2 linked regions of the Lewinella sp. 4G2 genome follow. The protein of the gene in region 2 interacts with the protein of the main gene of each other region in a pairwise test. Links are inferred from orthologs where the notes say so. Each region holds a gene or a part of one and is shown on either strand. Other genes may lie near its edges.

Evidence for each region. Proteins that work in one complex are often made in the same cells at the same time.
Region 1: the proteins of A3850_RS11805 (region 2) and ligA interact in binary tests that used the Escherichia coli proteins (3 or more experiments, as listed by UniProt). The link is inferred for Lewinella sp. 4G2 from one-to-one orthologs.

Annotation. Positions count from the first base shown.
Region 1 is NZ_LVWJ02000014.1:1,000,571-1,006,100, forward strand. The notes cover bases 2,504-5,474. They hold ligA (NAD-dependent DNA ligase LigA), read right to left. Parts: upstream 5,066-5,474; coding sequence 2,942-5,065; downstream 2,504-2,941. Other genes in these bases: A3850_RS05490 (hypothetical protein), read left to right, coding at 5,406-5,474. Also shown: A3850_RS05475 (DUF2911 domain-containing protein), read right to left, coding at 1-597; A3850_RS05480 (cellulase family glycosylhydrolase), read right to left, coding at 1,218-2,375; more of A3850_RS05490, read left to right, coding at 5,475-5,530. UniProt on the Escherichia coli protein: DNA ligase that catalyzes the formation of phosphodiester linkages between 5'-phosphoryl and 3'-hydroxyl groups in double-stranded DNA using NAD as a coenzyme and as the energy source for the reaction.
Region 2 is NZ_LVWJ02000014.1:2,816,988-2,825,164, reverse strand. What follows is about bases 2,017-5,507. They hold A3850_RS11805 (leucine--tRNA ligase), read right to left. Parts: upstream 5,127-5,507; coding sequence 2,217-5,126; downstream 2,017-2,216. Other genes in these bases: A3850_RS11810 (helix-turn-helix transcriptional regulator), read left to right, coding at 2,017-2,084. Also shown: A3850_RS11825 (hypothetical protein), read left to right, coding at 1-624; A3850_RS11820 (DUF5655 domain-containing protein), read left to right, coding at 821-1,351; A3850_RS11815 (SRPBCC domain-containing protein), read left to right, coding at 1,348-1,773; more of A3850_RS11810, read left to right, coding at 1,770-2,016; A3850_RS11800 (right-handed parallel beta-helix repeat-containing protein), read left to right, coding at 5,623-7,812; A3850_RS11795 (pyrroloquinoline quinone-dependent dehydrogenase), read left to right, coding at 7,964-8,177.

The DNA of each region.
Region 1 (5,530 bases), 1.8 Mb from region 2 along the record:
AGCCATGAAGGCAGGGTTAATGTTGATGGGTAGTTTAGCGCGGCTGTTCCCCCACTCCATGAACATGTGGATGGTGTTATCGTCTACGTCCTGAAAACCAATGGTAAAGCTTTCGCGAGCGTTGGGCACCTGGATGACGTCAATCTTGGCGGAGACGATGTCCTTGCTTACGTCGCGGTCCTGGCTACCACCGATAAACCGTTCCTTAGAAAGCTTCCAGATCCAGCTGGTAGCGTTGACGGGTTCGGCGAACATGGTATAAGTACCCCGGAAGACCCGCACGTTGTTGATCTCCACGTCCTGAAAAAAAGTAATCTCGGTAGCTTCGTTGGCTCCCAGGCGCCAGTCCTGACCGTAAGGAATAAGCTCACCAAACAGTTCCCGGCCCTGCATTTTCGGACGACTGTAGAGTACGCGGATCTTCATGGTCCGGTCCTTATCGTCCTCATCGAGGTAGTTGAGGTAACGGGAGCGGGAGGGGTAGTAAGCTCCGTCCATTGGGCTCTTATCGAGGCCACCAAATTTGACGTCCTGAGCGGAAAGGCCCGCACTGAAGAGGAGGCAGAGACCAAGGGTGAAGAAGTAGTGTAAGCGCAAAACAGCAGTATTTTGGTTAAGTAAAGCGCGAAAGTACGTTGGCTCTTTGAGGTAAAGTGACGCCAACGGTACTTGGAAAGTGAAGGAGTCGTTAATGGATTATGGCTTAGGTACTGTTAGGAAAGCTGCTTCCTGGCTCCCGGCCGGGTTTACTCCCGGTACGTCGACCTTTAGGTCGATGCTCAGCGCAACCTCTTCTCTATTACTTCTCTTCTACCACTTCTTTTCAGATGAAAAGGAGCAAAAATCTTGTCCTTTGCGGGTGGCTTAACGCGATTTCTCGGCGGAAAAGCTAAAATCTGCCAACTCGCCAAACGCTTTGTTCGCTGTGTTTTAGTCTCTTGATTGCATTATATAGTGGGCTAATTCTCTAAACTTGCGCGTGCTCAAACAATGCAGATTTCTTCACGCTTTTCCGCCGAGAAATCACTACCACCCGCAAGGGACGGATACCCACCCAAGCCTCCAGATATCCCGTCCAAAATCTAAAATCTAACGTCCAAAATCCCAGACCCCCTTCCCGCCAAGAAATCACTACCACCCGCAAGGGACGGATACCCACCCAAGCCTCCAGGTATCCCGTCTAAAATCTAAAATCTAACGTCTAAAATCCCCAAAACCTACCGCCCCGTCAACTGCCGAAACATCTTAATCTCCGCCTCATCGTAAGGCCGCCCATCCGGGTAAAAGAGGTCATGAAAGAAGACTTCGGGGAGGGGCTCTGATTCCCAATCCGTCGTCACTTCGCCGCGGGCACGAAGTTGGTTCGGCCACATCCGCGTTCCGAAGCGGTTGCGGCTGTGCCATCCGAAGACGGTGCCGGATTTACCCGCCACGAGGCCCCAATTAATAGCCCCAACGTTAAGGGCCTTGAGCAACGGTAGGTTTTCGAACACATTGCTGTTATACGTGCGCGCGAGCCATTCCGAAACGATGACGGGCCGGCCATCCGCGCGGTATTTATTGACGCTGCTGAAGATGTAGCGGTTGTCCGAATAAGTGTGGATGGAGTGGACGTCAGAATTATTCCGGCTGGTGGCCTCGTTCATCACGCCCCGGCTCCCGAGGGAGGTGGAGACCAGCGGCTGGGAGGGCGCAGCGGCCCGCGCCCACTGCCAGGCGGCGTAGAGGAGCTTGTTGCTGGAGTCGTAAAAGTTGTCGCAGCCAGGTTCGTTGTAGAGCTCCCACAGAAGGACGCGCTCGTCCTGGCCGTAGCGTTGCAGGGTTTCCTGGATGTAGCCGCGGAGGCGCTCCCGGTCCGCATCCGTCTCGCTGCCCTCCGCGAAACGATCGACGACAACTACGCCGGGGGAAGTCACCCATCCGGAATTATGGAAGCCAGGCACCGGCAGTGGTTGCGGACCAGACTTTGCCTCCGGCTCGTGGCAATCATCAAAAAAGACGAAAGCCGGGCGGATGCCCAGGGATTGGCAGATCTCCAGAAAGGCATCCATGCGTTCGTAGAGGCCGGCCTTGTCGTCGCGCCAAACGAGGTCGTGGAGATAGACGCGCATAGTATTCATCCCGATATCCGCCGCCCAGCCCAGTTCTTGTCGGATGGTAGTCGGGTCCCAGGTTTCCCCCTGCCACATCTCCAGCTGGTTGATGGCCGTCCGGGGCAAATAATTCGCCCCGACGAGCCACGGCTGAGCGTCATACCAGGCGTTGGCTTTTTCCACACTCCAGCGGCCGGGGAGGGTAAGGGTGTCCACTTGTTGAGCCCGGAGATTGGTGGCACAGAAAGAGAGGAGGACGGCCAGGAGTAGAAGAAGGCGCATGGTCGGAGGAATTTTTTTTGACAAGGTAGGCGATTTTGGGAATTGGGGGTTTGGGCGGTTTATCGCTTACCGTTTACCATTGGGTGAAGAGAGGCCCTACGCGGCCAGAGGCCACGTCTCCAGAATTAGTAGAGTGGGCCACGTAGCGTAATGTAGGGTGGGCCACCTGCCATAAAGTAGAGTGGGCCACCTACCGGTGTGCCACCGCTACGCAAGCCGGCCCTCCGGGACGGGCAGTTATTTAGCGGCATAGGCCTCTTGTTCTCTTCTGCTCTACCTCTCCTGCGAAATCTTTCCTTAAGGGCCGTTTCTTTTGCGAAAAGACAAGCAAAAACCTCAGCAACTCCACCTCCTCCTCTTCCTCCCTGACAACCGCCGGAGGCCCTACGCGGCCAGTAGAGTAGGCCACCTGCCATAAAGTAGAGTGGGCCACCTAACGGCGTGCCACCGCTACGCAGGCCGGCCCTCCGTGGCGGGCAGTCTTGCAGCGCCGCAGGCCTCTCCAACTCCCCAACCTCCCCATCTCCTGCGAGCACGAAGCACTGCAAAGCAAAACCAATTCTCACCTACCCCAGCAACCCCAAAAATTCCCCCTCCGTCATCACCGTAACCGTCCCCAGCGCCTCCGCCTTCTTCAGTTTCGAGCCCGGCTTCTCCCCCACCACCAGGATATCCAGCTTACCGGAGACGGCCGAGACGATCCGCGCACCCGCCGCTTTCGCTTTGTTCTGCGCCTCCTTGCGGCTCATCTGCTGGAGGGAACCCGTGAACAGCATCGCCTTATCCAAAAAGGGGCCTTCGGTGACGGCGGCCTGGGGACGGTCCTCCTCCGTCTGGGAAATGTTGACGCCGAGGGCTTCCAATTCTTCCAGGAGGGCGACGTTACTCGGCACGGCAAACCATTCCGTTACGTTTTGGGCGACGGTAGGGCCGATATCCTTGATGTTCGTGAATTGCTCCTCCGTCCAATCCTTCAGATCGGTCGCCTTTTCGATGTTTTGGGCAACGAGACGGCTGGCCTTCTTCCCGAAGTGGTGGATGGAGAGGGAATACAGCACCCGCCATAGCGGGTTCTGCTTGGCCTTGTCGATGGCCTTTTCCAGTTTGGCCGAAGAGCGTTTGCCAAAGCCTTCCAGCGCCGCGATCTTGTCGTAGGGTAGGCGGTAGACGTCCGCAATGGTATCGAGCCAGCCGTTTTCGCGGAAGATATCGACGTAGCGTTTGCCCATCCCGTCAATATCCATGGCGGCTTTCGAGACGTGGAAGATGATCCGCGCTTCCTCCCGCCCGGCGCATTCGTAGTTGGGGCAACGGACGGCCGCTTCCCCCTCAGCCCGCACGAGGCGCGTGCCGCAAAAGGGACATTCCGACGCAAATTCGATCACCTGCTCGGAGCCATCCCGCAAATCGGCCAGCGGTTTTACGATGTAGGGGATGACGTCGCCGGCCCGCTCCAGCAATACTTTATCGCCGAGGCGGAGGTCCTTATCCTTGATGAAATCCTCGTTGTGGAGGCTCACGCTGGAGATCATCACGCCGGCCAGGCTGACGGGTTCGGTCTTCGCTACGGGGGTGATGGTCCCGATTTTTCCGATCTGGTAATCGACCCCAACGAGCGTCGTCGTTGCCTGTTTCGCGGCAAATTTGTAGGCGATGGCCCAGCGGGGGTGGTGGCTGGTGTACCCCGCCCGTTCCTGGAGCACGAGGTCATCCACTTTCACGACCATCCCGTCGATCTCGTAGGGGTAGCTCTCCCGCTGCGCTTCCCACTTTGCACAGTATCCTGCGGCAGCGCCAATGTCTGGCGTGCGTTCGCGTTCGTAGCCCGTGGCGGGTACTTTGAAGCCGAGTTCCGTCAGCACGTCGAGGGCCCGCGTGTGGGTTTCGAGGGGTTGGATGGCGTCGTTGCCCTCCGTATCCACGCCGTAGCCGAAGCTATAAATGAAAGCTTCCAGGTTCTTGGCCGCGGCCTCGGCAGGGCGTTTGTGGCGCATGCCGCCGGTGGCCGTGTTGCGGGGGTTGGCGTAGAGGGTTTCGCCGACCGCCGCGCGTTTTTTGTTCATTTCCTCGAAGCGGTCCTTGCGGATGATCACCTCACCGCGCACCTCCACCCGGTGGAGGCCGTACTTACTGAATTTCGCCGTCAGCGGGATGGAACGGATGACCCGGGCATTATGCGTGATCTCCTCGCCCAGCACCCCGTTGCCCCGCGTCGCCGCCCGTACCAACTGGTCGTTTTCGTAGACGAGCACGATCGTGCCGCCGTCGTATTTCGGCTCCACGGCGTAGGCCAGCGGCGCCTCTTCCTCCATATTCAGCATCCGCTTTACCTGCTTGTCGAATTCCGCCAGATCCTCCGCGTTATAACTATTCCCCAGTGACAACATCGGCACCAAATGCGGCACCGATTGGAAATCCCCCGTCAGGTCCGACCCCACCCGTTGCGTCGGGCTGTCGGGCACGATCAATTCCGGGTGCGCCGCCTCGATCGCCTCCAGCTGCTTGAACAATTCATCGTATTCCTTATCGCTCAGCACGGGGTCGTCCTGCACGTAGTACCGCCACTCGTGGTAGCGCAGGAGCGCGGCCAGTTCGGTGGCCTTTTCGGCGGCGGTCCCGTCCGTCTTTCCGGCCAGGTAATCCTTCGAGCGTTGGTAAGTCTGGGCGGGGTTTAGTTGCTGTGGCGTCATGGCGTGCAAGGTAGAAATTAGTGCTTGATGTTACGGCTTTTTTGGGCGCTGGCGCGGGTGCGAAGTTGGTGGGTATGTTAGTGCTTTAGTGCTTTGGGTGGTGGAGCTTTTTAGGGAGGACGACTTTTTGTAAAATGTGGGGATTTTAGACGTTAGATTTTGGATTTTAGATGGGATACCTGAAGCCTTTGGAGTTTATCCGTCCCTTGCAGGTGGTAGTGAAATTTCTTCGGATTAGCGTTAAGAACGCTGCACTGTTCGAGCTGATACTGTTATTGGTTGAAATACTAATCTAAGGCAACCCTGAAGTTGAGCTTGAAATGCAAATTGATGAGCGAGTTTGCAGCGTTTAGCTAATCCGAAGAAATTTCGCGTTAAGCCACCTGCACAGGACAAGATTTTTGCTTCTTTTCATCTGAAAAGAAGTGATAGAGAAGTAACGACGTTAAGCATCGACCTAAAGGT
Region 2 (8,177 bases):
GGCGGCAGTACCGAAGCGGAGGGGACGGCTGGCGAACAGTCCGTAACTAATTTGACGGTCGGCGAAAAGGCAATCTTCTTTAGGGATATGTCCGGCAATGCCGTACGGGTGACCTTTACGATCACCGGGCCCGACTCCGACTTCACGGTCACCAGCGCAACCACCCCCGCCCGTCTGCGCGACGGTGGCACCATTACCCTGACGGTGGAAGGCGCCACCCCACCCTACCGCTACGCCTGGTCCGATACCACGCTGACGGACTCGATCCGGACGGACCTCAACTTCGGGGAATACACCGTGACAATAACGGACGCCAACGACTGCACCTACGAGGAGACTTTTGTCATTGATGACCTGACTGCGGTTTCCACCTTCGCTCAGGCAGGGATCAAACTCTACCCGAATCCGGTTAAGGACCAACTAACAGTGGACCTAGATACACGCCGTGTCGCTTCAGCGGAGATCTTTACCCTGGCTGGCAGAAAGGTGACTACGATAAAGGAGCCGGCATCAGATAGATTGGTCATTTCTCTCACCGGTCATCAGTACCGCCCCGGTCCTTACGCCATCGTGTTACGAATGACGGACGGGCGAGTTATGAGTAGTCGTTTCGTCATTCGGTGAGAGGGCAGGTTCTTTTTACTTGCCTATTTCCGGGCACCCGCGGCAGCGCCCTGATTCATCACGAAGGTGAGCAGTGACGATTCGGATTGACTTTGTCCGAAAGCTTGAATAATTGACTTAGACCCTTTTGCGTAACCGTTTGGCTACCTAAATTTGCGTAACCAAACAGTTACCTATGTCTTGTGATCCAAAGGCAATGAAGATTGCCATTCTAAAGAATTTACCTGCCAAAACGGGCCACGGCCTCGACCACTGGCTCGGCGTCCTTCAACAACTCGACGCGCCGGATAAGCGCTCGGCCATTTCCCAATTGAAGCAAGCCGGGCTCGGGCACTTCCAGGCCGCAGCCGTCTACGAACGCTCCGTCGGCGAGGCGAAGTACGACGATGCCGCCGGGCTGGAAGCCAAGCAGTTCAACGGCAATACGACCTACGCTGATCTGAAAAAACAGCTACTTGGCTTTGGGAAGGACGTTTCCGTACGGCCCTGCCAAACCTACGTGCCCTTCTACGCGAAACGCGTATTTGCCATGGCCGCCCCGAGCGCGGAGGGCATGCAGATCGGCCTTGCGCTGGATGAAGCGACAGCTACCCCAGAAGCCGAAAAAGTGGACGCTTTTAAGGGCAGCCAGCGGATGACCCACGTCATCAATTTGCCGGCTAATGCTACCCTCAGCGACGGACAGCGGGACCTTCTTCACCGGGCCTACCAAAACAACGCCAAATGAAGAAGAGCATCGCTACCCAGAAACGTTACCCTCACCCCATTGAAAAAGTGTGGCGGGCCATCACGGACCCCGAGCTAGTGAGTCAGTGGCTGATGCCGACGGACATCAAAGCCGAAGTAGGCCACCGCTTCACCTTCCAAACGGACCCTTACCCCGGTTTCGACGGCACCGTACACTGCGAAGTATTTACGGTCGAAGAGCCCTACGAACTGGCCTACACCTGGAGCGGCGGAGGCCTGAAAAACACCACGATTACCTTCCGGCTCAAGGACAACGGCGACGGGACGACCACGCTGAATTTCCACCACGCCGGTTTTGCCGGTTTCCTCAACCGCCTCATCGCCAGAAACGTACTGGCCAGCGGATGGCGCGGCAAACTGCTCAGTCGCCAACTTCCGGCCCTCCTCAACGACCTATCATGACCGACCCCTTCAATGCCCTGGCGGACCCCACCCGGCGCTCCATGCTGATGCTACTCGCCGAACGCCCCCGCCCGGTCAACGAACTGACTGAACAGTTTGACATCAGCCGGCCAGCCGTAAGTAAACACCTGCGGGTGCTGGAAGGCGCCAACCTCGTCCGCTACGCCCGTGGTGCGACCGATGGCCGCCAACGGGTCGTCCACGCCGAACTCCAAGCCCTGATGGAGCTGGATGACTACCTGAGCCAACTCCGCCAAACCTGGGAAGACCGTCTGGACAAGCTGGGCAACCTACTCGACGAAATGAAGTAGTCCCACCCAACCGTTTTGCACGGCTTAAGATGGCACGCCCAAAGCACCAACATACCGAATCACCAGAAGTAGTAATCCAAAGTAACCGCCAATAAAATTTGTCACGGCAAAAAACGGAACTAACAGCCCCCTCTACCCCACCACGAAATTCACCATCCGCCCGGGGACTACGATAACCTTCCGCACCGTCTTCCCTTCCAGCTGCTTGGCAACTTGGTCGTTAGCGCGCGCGGCGGCTTCGATGTCCTCCATGGAGGCACCGGCGGGGAAGTCCAGCGTGAGGCGGGTCTTACCGTTAAAGGCAATGGGATAGGTGTGGGAATCCTCCACCAACCACTTCTCTTCCACTTCCGGAAGGGCAGCGTGGTGGACGCTTCCCGCACCACCCAGGGCGGCGAAGAGTTCTTCGGCAACGTGCGGCGCGAAGGGCGCGATGAGGCGGACCATGGGTTCCAGAACGGCGCGCTTGTTGCATTTCGCCTTATTCAGTTCGTTGCTGGCCACCATGAAGGCGGAGACACAGGTGTTGAAGCTGAGCTTGTCGATGTCCTCCGTCACCTTTTTGATCAGGGTGTGGAGGATCTTCATCTCGGCCTTGGTGGGCTCGGCGTCGCTCACGTTCAGTTGGTCACCCTTGCCTACGAATAGGTTCCAGAAGCGGCGCAGGAAACGGTACACCCCGTCGATGCCCGAAACGGACCAGGGTTTCGCCTGGTCGATGGGGCCGAGGAACATCTCGTACATCCGGAAGGTATCCGTGCCGTAGCGTTCGCTAATGTCGTCGGGGTTAATGACATTGTAGTAGCGTTTGGACATTTTGCCCATTTGTGCGCTTAGTTCTAGGTAGGCTCTACCTTCCTTGTCTATTTCCCATACGAAGGCGCCTGCCTGTTGAAGGATGGTTTTGAAGTACGCTGCATCCATCGCTTCATCGGCGGCTAGTTTGTCGATGGCGTCCTTATAAAGCCGAAAACTAGGTTCGTTATTGACGCTGGTCTCTTCAATCATTCGCAGGGGCACCTTTCGATAACCGGTGCTGCCGTCAAATACTAGAGTCCCTGTTCCAAGACCATCCACCTCGAGTGCTTGACCTTCAGTGGCATGAGCACTTACCCAAATCGGGTGACGCTGCCCGTCCTCCGTCAGCAGAATACCCAGGTGGATATTCACGATCGGCGCACCGATCATCCCCTGGTTCAGCAGTTTCTTGTAGGGTTCCCGCGTGGGGACCTTGTCGAGATCGAACAGAAACTTGTGGATCAAACGGCTGTAGAGGATGTGGCTGACGGCGTGCTCTGCTCCACCAACGTAGAGGTCGACGTCCTGCCAGTAATCGACGATATCCCTGGCGGCGAACTCCTTATCGTTGTTGGGGTCCATGTACCGCAGGTAGTACCAGTTGGATCCGGCCGTGGCGGGCATGGTGTCAGTCTCCCGGCGACGACCGCCGGGCAGCGTGTTCCATTCCTTGGCCCGCTCGAGGGGGCTAACGCCGGAGACGGCGCGGAAGTCGTCCATCGGCGGTAGCGTGACGGGAAGTTCTTCAACCGGCACCAGCTCAGGCACGTCTTGGTCGTTGTAGACGATCGGCCAGGGCTCGCCCCAGTAGCGTTGGCGGCTAAAGACGAGGTCGCGAATGCGGAAGTTGACCTGCTCTTTACCTCGGCCCATTTCCCGTAGTTTTTCGGTGGCGGCGGCGATGGCGTCCTTCACCTCCATGCCGTCCAGGAAGCCGGAGTTGATGAGCTTGCCCACCTTATCCTTAAGCGAAGCGCCGGGGTAATCACTTTTGTCGACGACGTCAATGATTTCGATCCCGAACTTCTCCGCGAAGCGCTTGTCCCGTTCGTCGTCGCTCGGCACGGCCATGATGGCGCCGGTGCCGTAGTCCTTCAGTACGTACTCGGCGATGTAGATCGGGACGCGTTTTTCGGTGAAGGGGTTGATGCAGTAGCTGCCGGTGAAGGCACCGGTCACTTTCGTTTCCTGCTGGCGATCGATCTCGGAGCGGCTACCGACGTAGGCTAGGTAATCGTCAATTTCTTTTTGTTGGGCGTCCGTCGTCAGTTCCCCCACCAGGTCGTGTTCCGGAGCAATTACCATGAAGGTGGTGCCAAAGATGGTGTCGGGGCGGGTCGTGAAGACTTCCAGTCGTTGCTCGTAGCCCTCGATGTCGAAGAAAGCCTGGGCGCCGGTGCTGCGGCCAATCCAATTGCGTTGTTGGGCTTTGAGGCCGTCGCTGTAATCCACGGTATCGAGGCCGGCCAGGAGGCGGTCGGCGTAGGCCGTGATGCGGAGGCTCCACTGCAGCATTGGTTTTTGGACGACGGGGTGGTTGCCGCGTTCGCTGCGGCCGTCCTTTACCTCGTCGTTGGCGAGTACCGTCCCGAGGGCTTCACACCAGTTCACGTAGGTGACCGAGCGGAAGGCCAGGCGGTAGTTCATGAGCACGTCGGATTGCTCCTTGGCGCTCAGTTCTCCCCAGGCGTGGGCGGTCAGGTTGAGTTGCTCGCTCTGGGCGGCGTTCAGCCCCACGGTTCCTTGCTCGGCGAGGTGGGCGACCAATTCGCTGATGGGGCGGGCGCGATCAGCGTCAACGTCGTACCAGTGCTCGAAGACCTGGCCGATGATCCACTGAGACCATTTGTAGTATTTAGGGTCCGAGGTATTGACGGAGCGGCTCCAGTCGTAGCTCAAGCCCAGGCGTTGCATCTGTTCCTTGTACCGCTCCGTGTTCACGGCGGTGGATTCACTGGGGTGTACCCCCGTGTCGATGGCGTACTGTTCCGCGGGCAGTCCGAAGGCGTCGAAGCCCATTGGGTGCAAGACGTTAAACCCTTGCTGGCGCTTGCTTCTGGCGACGATATCCGAGGCTATGTAGCCCAGTGGGTGCCCCACGTGTAGCCCGGCGCCGGAGGGGTACGGGAACATGTCCAGTACGTAATACTTCGGCTTGGAGGTATCGGAGGAAGTCTTGTAAGTTTCGTCCTGCTGCCACCGTGCCTGCCACTTGGCGTCGATGTGTTGTACGTCGAATTTCATCTTTATTCTTTGGGGTGGGCAAAGGTAATTATTAGTCAATGGTCTATAGTCTGTAGTCTTAAGTCTCTCTAATCAATTTGAAGCGGGGCTAAAGTTGCGAGACCGAATCTGTTATTCCCCTTACCTTTCAACCATGTTCGAATTCGACCGCACCGCCTTCAAAATCCAAACCTTCGAGGAGGCGGATAGCCACATTTTGTACTGGCTGAAACGCCAGGGGAAGTCTACAGTCTGTAGTCTGTAGTGTTCAGTCTGCAGTTTATAGTTTCGAGCGTGGTGTAACAACTTGTCCCTAGTTTTTGGCTTTTGCCGTCAACAAAAATGCCTATCTCTCCTTACTTGGGTACTGGACTATTTCCCCGCATACACATTCACACCCTGGGTTTGCACGCCCACTGATCGACCGGTCCTGATTACTTGCCACTGCGCTCCGCACCTGCGGCGGCGCCCTACTGCCTTGTAAGCAGCAGCGGTGCGATCGACTAACCTACTCGCTATGCTACGGATCTTACTCACTCTCCTTATTCTAGTGCCCGCACTGAGCCACGCGACCTCCGTCAAAGTATCGGAAGCCTACGGCTACGATGCGACGGATGCTACCAACTTTTTGCGGCAGGCCCTGGGCCCGAACAGCACCGCGGATACCGTCATTATCGATAACGTTGGGGAATGGTTTAGCGAACGGATCTTCGTAAACCGGGACGACGTCACCATCCTGCTTGAGCCGGGTACGATTGTCACTGGACTGGCGGGAGCGTTTGAGGACACCAACTTTAAATTCTTCAATATCCGGGGCCGCAGTAACGTCCACTTTATCGGCTACGGCGCGACGATTCGGATGGTGCCGGGCGTGTCATTTTCGGAGGGTGACCCCGGCGGTTTTCGCCACTTGCTCAACTTTGGTGGCTGCACCAACATCAGCGTGATCGGTTTGGAGCTTCGGGACTCCGGCGGGGACGGGATTCAGGTGAGCAAAAACTTCCAGGACGGAGGCAAAGACTTTTGCGAAAACGTGGTCATTCGCGACTGCTTCCTGGACAATAACTACCGCCAGGGCATCAGCATTACCGGTGGGAAGAATGTACTGATCGAAAATTGTGAGGTGACGAATACGGAAGGCGCCCTCCCTTCTTCCGGAATTGATTTCGAGCCCTCCTTTCCCGAGGAGGTCATCCAAAACTGCGTGGTACGTAATTGCCGGATCACCGACAACGCCGGGCGGGGAATTCAAAATGGGTTCGGCAAATCGGACGCTACAACACCTCCAATTAAAGTGTTGATCGAAGACACCTACATCGCGCGTAATGGAACGAGCAATTCCAGGGTCAAGGCCGGCGGGATTACGCTGAACGTGGGCAACAATGGCGTGACGGGCAACGTCACGGTGCGCAACGTCCTGATCGAAGACCAGCCCTACGACGGTCTGTTTCTTAAGTCCGCCCCCGCCAGTGTTACCGTTGATTTGGAGAACGTGATACTGCGCAACGTTGCCAACCATCCGGACACGTTGAACACGGCGAGCGTGGGTGACACTGTATTTCGGATCGCCCGCCCCATTCAAATCGAGGCCAATTTTCGGAATCCTACCCTACCCTTTGGTGGCGTCACCTTCACGAATGTCGTGGTGGAACAGGACCAGGACATCCAGTACCTCGTCGCCACCGGCAACAACCAACCGGATCGGACGCTGCAGGATGTTACGGGCAACATCACCGTAATTAGCCCATTTACGCCCACGGAAATCTTTTCAGAAGGGGGGAATGTCGACAATGTGGGCATTGTAACGACTGCCCTTACCAACTGGCCGTCGGCAGAGGTAAGCATAACGGCGCTGGACGAAATCATTGCGGAAAGCCCTGCGGATAGTGGAGCTTTTGAGATCAGCCTTAGTAATGCACTGTCCGTCCCGGCACCCGTGTTGTACGACGTAACGGGCTCCGCGACCAACCGTATTGATTACAATTATGCACCCGGTCTCGTGGTGGTGCCTGCTGGTGCAACCGACCGGAACTATTTCGTGAAGGCACGACGGGATAATGAGGTAGAAGAGTCGGAAGACATAACCTTTAATCTTAATGCCAACACCCCATTCCAAATCAGCCCGCCGGTAGTCGGACGGGCTGAAGCCGCGACGATCTCCATTGGCGCTACCAGCTTGCCCGTAGCGTGGGGAGAAGTAGTGATAGGGCGGAACCGTGATTGTAGGAGTGGTTTCGTGAGGTGGGAAACAACAGCGGAAACGGACGTGCGATCCTTTCAAGTTGAGTACCGCGTGGCGGGCAGTTCCGAGTGGCGAAGTATCAACCAGGAGGTCCCGGCCGGTGTCTTTACCTACGGGCAAACCATTGATAGGAAACTACTAGTGCCGGGCACCGTATTTCGGGTGAAGCAATACGATTGGGATGGGCGCGTCAATACCTCGCCACTGGCCACTGTACTAGATCACGGCTGTCCGCCGCAAGATCTTAAGCTTGGAATCTACCCACAGCCAGCCCGAGGAGGCTTTCATCTGGTTCGCGTTCAGGAATCGCCGGCCATCCTACGCATACTCGACTTTACGGGGAGGGAGGTACACCGCTCCGCCGTACGTGGCGTCTCTGCCTACGTCAATATTAATCTCCCAGCGGGGACCTACTTGATTACAGTTTCGGATGGAAGCCCAGTGAGCCGGCTGGTAGTTCATTGAATTACTACTGGTTGAAAACGTTCAAATATGTGCGCAGAGACCGAGTCAGGATTAGATCCATTCTTTTCTAATCAGAGGGCGCTGCCGCAGGTGCCAAGGTGGAAGGCTAGCATCCGAACGTCGTTGCATCCGTAAACCCTATTTTACGATCATGCACAAGCTCCTCTCCCTCCCGCTCCTCCTCCTTTTGCTCTGCACCTGCGCGGGCGACAAATCCGGACCGAACGCAGAAGGGGTTGATACAGATTGGCAAGACTTCACCACCTGGGCCCACTACGGCGGCGACCTCGGGCTGAACCACTACAGCTCCTCCACCCAGATCAGTGCCGCCAACGTTGACCAACTTGAAGTCGCCTGGACTTACC